2 regions of the Paenibacillus sp. P2(2022) genome follow, and region 2 is predicted to be linked to the other one. Evidence: predicted binding sites of a transcription regulator. Region 2 holds the regulator's gene; the other holds the start of a gene.
The links. Region 2 encodes NrdR, which represses ribonucleotide reductase genes. Its sites were predicted from a motif close to AACACNATATATNGTGTT; they were not measured.
Positions count from the first base shown of each region.

Region 1: a site for NrdR is predicted at 2,060-2,077, ahead of nrdI (class Ib ribonucleoside-diphosphate reductase assembly flavoprotein NrdI). Genes of this name have one in related genera too.

Region 1 covers NZ_JAKWFI010000002.1:604,497-607,911, reverse strand. Annotated here, with positions in the region: gene MMB75_RS10130 (MFS transporter) at 1-849, opposite strand, end outside; gene MMB75_RS10125 (GNAT family N-acetyltransferase) at 852-1,412, opposite strand; gene MMB75_RS10120 (DUF2500 domain-containing protein) at 1,473-1,835, opposite strand; gene nrdI (class Ib ribonucleoside-diphosphate reductase assembly flavoprotein NrdI) at 2,244-2,603, shown strand; gene nrdE (class 1b ribonucleoside-diphosphate reductase subunit alpha) at 2,590-3,415, shown strand, end outside.
Region 2 covers NZ_JAKWFI010000002.1:448,705-452,119, forward strand. Annotated here, with positions in the region: gene coaE (dephospho-CoA kinase) at 1-418, shown strand, start outside; gene MMB75_RS09290 (lytic transglycosylase domain-containing protein) at 415-978, shown strand; gene MMB75_RS09295 (alpha/beta-type small acid-soluble spore protein) at 1,098-1,322, opposite strand; gene nrdR (transcriptional regulator NrdR) at 1,428-1,895, shown strand; tRNA gene MMB75_RS09305 (tRNA-Ala) at 2,026-2,101, shown strand; tRNA gene MMB75_RS09310 (tRNA-Lys) at 2,113-2,185, shown strand; gene MMB75_RS09315 (alpha/beta hydrolase family protein) at 2,272-3,276, opposite strand; gene MMB75_RS09320 (GNAT family N-acetyltransferase) at 3,260-3,415, opposite strand, start outside.

The sequences.
Region 1 (3,415 bases), 160 kb from region 2:
TATCCCAATCATCCCGCAAGCATACATGAGTATATGTACATCACTATAACGTGCGCCTAGCTTTCGAACCAAATAGCTTCCCAAAGTCATACATAGTGAATAACCCGCCTTGATCAATCCCATAATCCAAATTCCTTGTTCAGAAAGACCGACCAGACGTGGCTGTTGAAATGTATTCCCCGCCGAATTCGAAAAGCTAATAAATAAACCAATAACAAACACAATCCAGATCGACTTATTTTCAAAACCGATACGGACACTTTCCCCGATAATCGTTGTAATGCGAGTAGCAGATGTTTCTCGATGGGTAATATTCTTTTCTTTCATATAAAAGCAGCATAGAATAATACATAAGATAATAGAGACAATGCTGGCTGCCCAGGGAAGTGAATAGTTAAATGTTGCAAGGAAGGCCCCCAACAGACCACAAATAAATCCCGAAATGTACTGTATACTGTTTGAGGTTGTAAAAAGAACTTCCATGGGCTTATCACTGTTTTCCACAACCCAGGATTCCAACGAGCCTGATTGCAAGCATATTGACAGCCCCCCAAAAACTTGTGCGAACACAAGCAGCCACATGCGATCTGTCCAAACGAACAATACACTGTAGACTAGAAAACAACAAAGCCCCAAAACAACAGAAATTTTTCTTCCATATTTGTCTGCAATAGCTCCAGTTGGTATTTCAAACAGAAAAATACTTACAAAGAATACAACCAGCAAGAAGTTCGCACTTTGCAGAGAAAGTCCTTTAGCTAACAGAAATAAGATGAGCGTAGTTCCCGTGATTTCACTCATAAAAAATTGAAGAAAGCTGACGGAGTAAAATAGCTTATGTGGCCTCACTTTCAGGGCTCCTTCGCTTGCTCTACAGCCTCATATTCATTTCGCAACATCCCCATCTGAATGATGTCATAGTACTGTCCTTCCCTGAATAGCTTTTCTCGTAGTCGGCCTTCCTCCTTAAAGCCACATGCCAGATAGCAACGATATGCACGTTCATTGAACGCATAGACCTCCAGCTCCAGCCGATGCAGATTCAGTGAATGAAATGCAAATTTTTGTATCAATCGTATCGCTTCCCGCCCATATCCTTTGCCCAGATCACCGTCGCGCCCGATTACAATACCAAGGGTGGCGTGCCGATTTACCCAGTTGATTTTGAATAAATCGAGTTGTCCAATATAGTCCAGTGTATCTTTATGTGCAATGACAAAGCCCTTGATCTCAGAGTTGCCGTCAATCATCATCTGTACAAAAGATTCACTATTAGCCTGTGAATGCGGATAGATAAATACGTCGCTTAATCCATGTGTGATTGCCGAGTCATTAACCCATCTTCGGATATCAGGTATATCCTCCTGACGGTACTCTCTTAATACAATTCGTGCTCCAATGATATGTGGCATCGTCAGCTTCCTCCCTATTATGTATTGGTTCTGGTAATACTCTATCACCCTGTCCCCCTTTTACGCTCCCATTAATCTCACAAACTCCAGGAAACGTGTACCTTTATAATGAACCTCCCCGCGATCCCCGATTACAATCATTCCGAAGTCCGTATCCTTCACCTCCAGCTCCTTACGCTCCCCCCTGTCAAATTCAAAGGTGATATAGTAATCGGTCGAAGCTGAAAAATTGCCTGACCCCCCACGCACTCTCGTTCGCTTATCCACAACCTTGCAAGAACGTTGGACCTGTTCGGCTGCTTGATTGGAAAGACCTGCACTTATCGATTTGACAATTCCCATAATGATTACAAAAGCAATGAGTCCAAACACGACAAAAAAGATAATACTAAACGGTTGAAATGCCATAAAACCACTTCCCATTTGCCTCATCCTTTCTACAGTAAAATGTAAATTTTCCATTCTATTGCCCATTGACAAATCGTACATCCTCAGCTTAAAAAACTCCAATACTTTTTTAACATACTTACGAAAAAAAAGTTCTTTCGCTCTTTTCCGCACCCTGCTTGGACTTACACCCGATCTGGGTCCTCTGAGCCTCTCTAGACCGATTGACAAAACTATATATAGATATAAAATAGAAAATGTACTCTAAATATAGTGTAAAAAACGTATTTATGCCCGATATCTTGAAGATAAAGGTATGAAAATACATGTAAATATAGAGTCAAAAATCTTAAATGGCGCAGCCAGCAAGGGATTACAGCTATGATGGGTCTCTTGGCAATGCCGTTTTCTTTTTTTCGTTAATTGTTAAGGAGGTTGCACACCATGCTGATTGCTTATGATTCCAAGACCGGCAATGTAAAAAGATTTATAAACAAGCTCAAGCTTCCGGCGGTTCAGATTGAGGAGCAAATGACTATAGAAGAACCTTACGTACTCATTACATATACAACCGGGTTTGGGCAGATACCTGAGAGGGTATCTTCATTTTTGAAAAAAAATGCACAAAACCTTGTTGGTGTAGCTGCAAGCGGCAACCGTAACTGGGGTGAGAAATTTGCCAAAAGTGCGGATTTGATTGCCGACCATTATAATGTCCCCGTGATTAGCAAATTTGAATTATCTGGAACGTTCGGAGATGTGGAGCGTTTTAAACAGGAGGTGAGCCGAGTTGCGGCATATTGAATTGAACAACATGTTGATGAAACGCGATACAGACGGCTTTTTCCAATTGGAAAAGGACCAAGAGGCTGTAGCAGAATTTATGAAGGAAGTTCAAGAACGGAGTTTGAAGTTTGCTGACACAGCTGCTCAAGTGCTGTATATGATTGAGAATGATTATTACGAAAATTTCTATAACAGCTATACAGCTGATGAAATTAATGATATTTTCCATATCACTCATAGCTATAATTTTAAATTCCCTTCCTATATGGCAGCATCCAAGTTTTATACTGATTATGCAATGAAGAGTAACGACCGTAAAGTCTATCTGGAACACTACCCTGACCGGGTGGCTGCTGTCGCCCTGCATTTGGGACGCGGCAACGCCGATACGGCGCGCCTGTTGTCCCGCTCGATGATGGAGCAACGTCTTCAGCCAGCTACACCAACCTTCCTGAACGCTGGCAAAAGCCGCCGTGGGGAATTGGTGTCCTGCTTCTTGCTCGAAATGGATGACTCTCTGAACTCAATCAACTATGTATTGAACACTTGCATGCAATTGTCCAAAATTGGCGGCGGTGTTGCGGTTAACCTGTCGAAGCTGCGGTCACGCGGCGAGGCAATTAAAGGTGTAGAAGGCGCAGCAAAAGGCATTATGCCTGTGCTGAAGCTGATGGAAGATGGTTTCTCCTACGCGGATCAAATGGGTCAACGTAAAGGCTCTGGTGCAGCCTATTACAACATTTTCGGATGGGACGTGCTGGAGTTCCTGGATAGTAAAAAAATCAATGCTGATGAAAGAGTACGTCTCAAGACACTTTCGATCGGATTGC
Region 2 (3,415 bases):
CGGAACCCTGCACCGCAAAAGACTGGGAGAGATTGTATTCAGAGATCCTGTACAGCGACAGGCACTTAACGATATTACGCATCCTGCTATTCGTGAGGAAATGCGTCTGCGCATGGAAGCTTATGAACGGGAGCAGCCGGACAAGCTTGTTTTGGCAGATATCCCGTTAATGTATGAGTCTGGGCTGGAGAGCCTGTACGAGGAAATTATGGTTGTATATGTACCACGTGATGTTCAGCTCCGACGTCTGATGCTCAGAGACGGTCTGACAGAAGAGCAAGCCGAGCTTCGTTTGTCCGCACAAATGGATATCGAGCAGAAAAAAAATTTAGCTGATATTGTTATTGATAATAGCGGAACACAGTCTGAGACGCAGATGCAAATTGATCAGTTTTGGCAGCGAAAGGGACTTGCATGAACATTTTACGTAAGAAAAGAGTCCTGCTCATTTTGTTTGTCGGATTTGTCCTGATTCTGTTCCTCAACTCGAATTGGATGTCCTGGTTTTACCCGATTCAATATAAGGATGAGATTCGGCAGTATTCACAGACCTATGAAGTGGACCCATTTTTGGTGGCGTCTATTATCCGCGTGGAAACAAATTTTAAAACCAGCAAGCAGTCACACAAGGGTGCACTGGGGCTTATGCAGATTATGCCGAACACGGCCAATTGGATTATGGAGAGTGCCCAGATTCAGAAGGTCCCGCTGGACAGTGTCAAGCACGAGCCCGGCACCAATATTGAGCTGGGTACCTGGTATCTGCATAACCTGTCTATGAAGTTTCAGGATAATCCTGTGGTCATCGTAGCGGCTTATAATGCTGGTCCAGGTAAAGTTCAGGAATGGCTAGATCAGGGGGTGTGGGATGGCAAAGAAGAGTCCATTAAGCAAATCCCTTTTGGTGAGACACGGCATTATGTACAGCGAGTCATCTATTACTACAGGCAATATACAAAAATTTATAATGAGTTTTAAGGGACAGGTTAATGACAACATGAGCCTTTTCGCTTTAAAATGAAAAAAAGCGCAGGACAGGCTGTTTTTAGCAGCCTATCCCTACACTTTTTCGTATTACTTCTTCATTATTACCGAGATTATTGGTATTGTCCTGCCAATTGTTGTTCGGCGATCGTTACGAGGCGTTTTGTGATGTAGCCCCCGATCGAACCGTTCTCATAGGAAGTCATGTTACCTTGGTATCCATCTTGAGGAATGCTGATACCCAGCTCTTGAGCGATTTCATATTTCATTTGCTCCAGAGCACCGGAGGATCTGCTGACTACCAGGTTGTTGGAGTTGCCATTGTTTCCTTGTGCCATTGTTGTTCACCTCCTCGCGACGTGGTAAACATATTATGATCCGTTTCGACAAAATTATTACTAAAAAGCTTCGGGAATTTATTGGAAAAAGGAAGTGATGAGATTATGAAGTGCCCGTATTGCGCTTACAACGGCACGAAAGTGTTGGATTCGCGACCAGCGAATGATAATAAGTCCATCCGACGCCGCCGCGAATGCGAACAGTGTGCCAGGCGTTTTACCACCTTTGAAATGGTGGAAGAGACCCCACTGATGGTCATCAAAAAAGATGGCAGCCGTGAAGAGTTTAGCCGTGATAAAATGCTGCGCGGTCTCATTCGTGCCTGTGAGAAGCGTCCAGTATCAGTCGAGCAGCTCGATCTGATTGTATCTCAGGTGGAGAACGCCATTCGCAACACGGCAGCCACAGAGGTGGATAGCCAGCAGATTGGTGAGCTGGTCATGGAACAGCTCTATCCTGTGGATGAAGTGGCCTACGTACGCTTTGCGTCCGTCTATCGGCAGTTCAAAGACATCAATATGTTTATGAAGGAACTGAAAACACTGTTATCTAAAGATACAGACAGCGACTGATCGCTGACTGTATCTTTTTAGGGCCGTGGCGGGAAGATGTTAATATTTTTTTTATAAAAGTATTGACACAGGGTCGAATATTTTATATGATATAGAAGTCGCTTGAAACGTTAATTAACTTACATGAGACGGGGCCTTAGCTCAGCTGGGAGAGCGCATCGCTGGCAGCGATGAGGTCAGGGGTTCGATCCCCCTAGGCTCCACCATAATTTTATATGGACTCTTAGCTCAGTTGGTAGAGCAGTTGACTCTTAATCAATTGGTCCAGGGTTCGAGTCCCTGAGAGTCCATCCTTTAAAAAAAACGGCAGAAATGCCGTTTTTTTGCTGTTTATATATCTATTCCCGGTCTAATAGAGTATACAGCAGTTCCAAGCTTAACGCTGACTAACATAATCGGCGAGAATTTGTAGATAATCATCATTTACCAATTGTCTGGGGGCAAATACGGCGGTTAAGAAGGTTAGGGACTTGGAATGCGCGATTTGTTCATTCATCATGGAATGGTCAACTTCTGGCAAATGAATAACAGACAGCAGGTCTGGAGATATCTTTTGGCGATATACTCGCTCAGTGTCTTTTACATCTACGTTTATATCTTTCCCAGCCAGAACCAAGAGTACAGGAGATTTAAAGTAGCTTAATTCTTCCGTAGAATCAGAACGAAAATTTTTGCCTATAAAGCTCCATCTTTCTTTGGAAATGATATCGTTAGGACTGGCTATGCTTAGGTATTCTTCATAGGAAGCATGATTTTTCAGTAATTGTAGAACCTTATGGTCGTAGTCCAGTCTCTTTTTAATTTGCTGCGGGCTAGCTCCTGCTTGTTCCAACTCTTTTTTTGTGTTAAATTGCCCTTGTGTAATCCAATTCACAGCCGGCGATACAAGGATGCTGAATGCAATATCATGCTCCTCTTTAACGATTTTCGGAATGACCCAGCCTGCTTGACTGGCTCCCCAAAGGCCGATTTTGTGCTTATCAATCATCGGTAAGGTTTTGGCCCAGTCAACTGCATATCGAATCTCCTGTGCCCGGTCCTCCATACTTTGCTCCAGCCAATCGCCTGGAGCGCGGTTAATACCGGGCTTATTCAGGGATAAGGAAGCATACCCCTTAGAAGCAAACCTTTCCCACAGTGGTTTGTATCCATCATCATAGGTGTCATTGATTGGACCATCTCCATGGACAAAAACAACCAATCCAACCTTTCCCGAGTAGTTTTTAGGCAAAGCCAGTGTACCTGTTAATACTCCTTTGGGAGTTGCAATTTGTATTTTTTCTTCCGTCATCTTGTAGGAATTTTGATATAAAACAATCAATATCAAGGCAACAGCCAGACCTGCCGCAATACCAAGGGTAAGTTTATATGTTTTTTTCAATGCTGTTCTCTCCTCGAATGCAGTTTTGTTCTTTCCAGCTCATTAGATGCCATACAGGCTCCTTGAACCAAAAATGCCGCCAACCATTATATCGGGACTGCTCTATTTCAAACGCTAGATTGCGGTACAAGCGGATAGC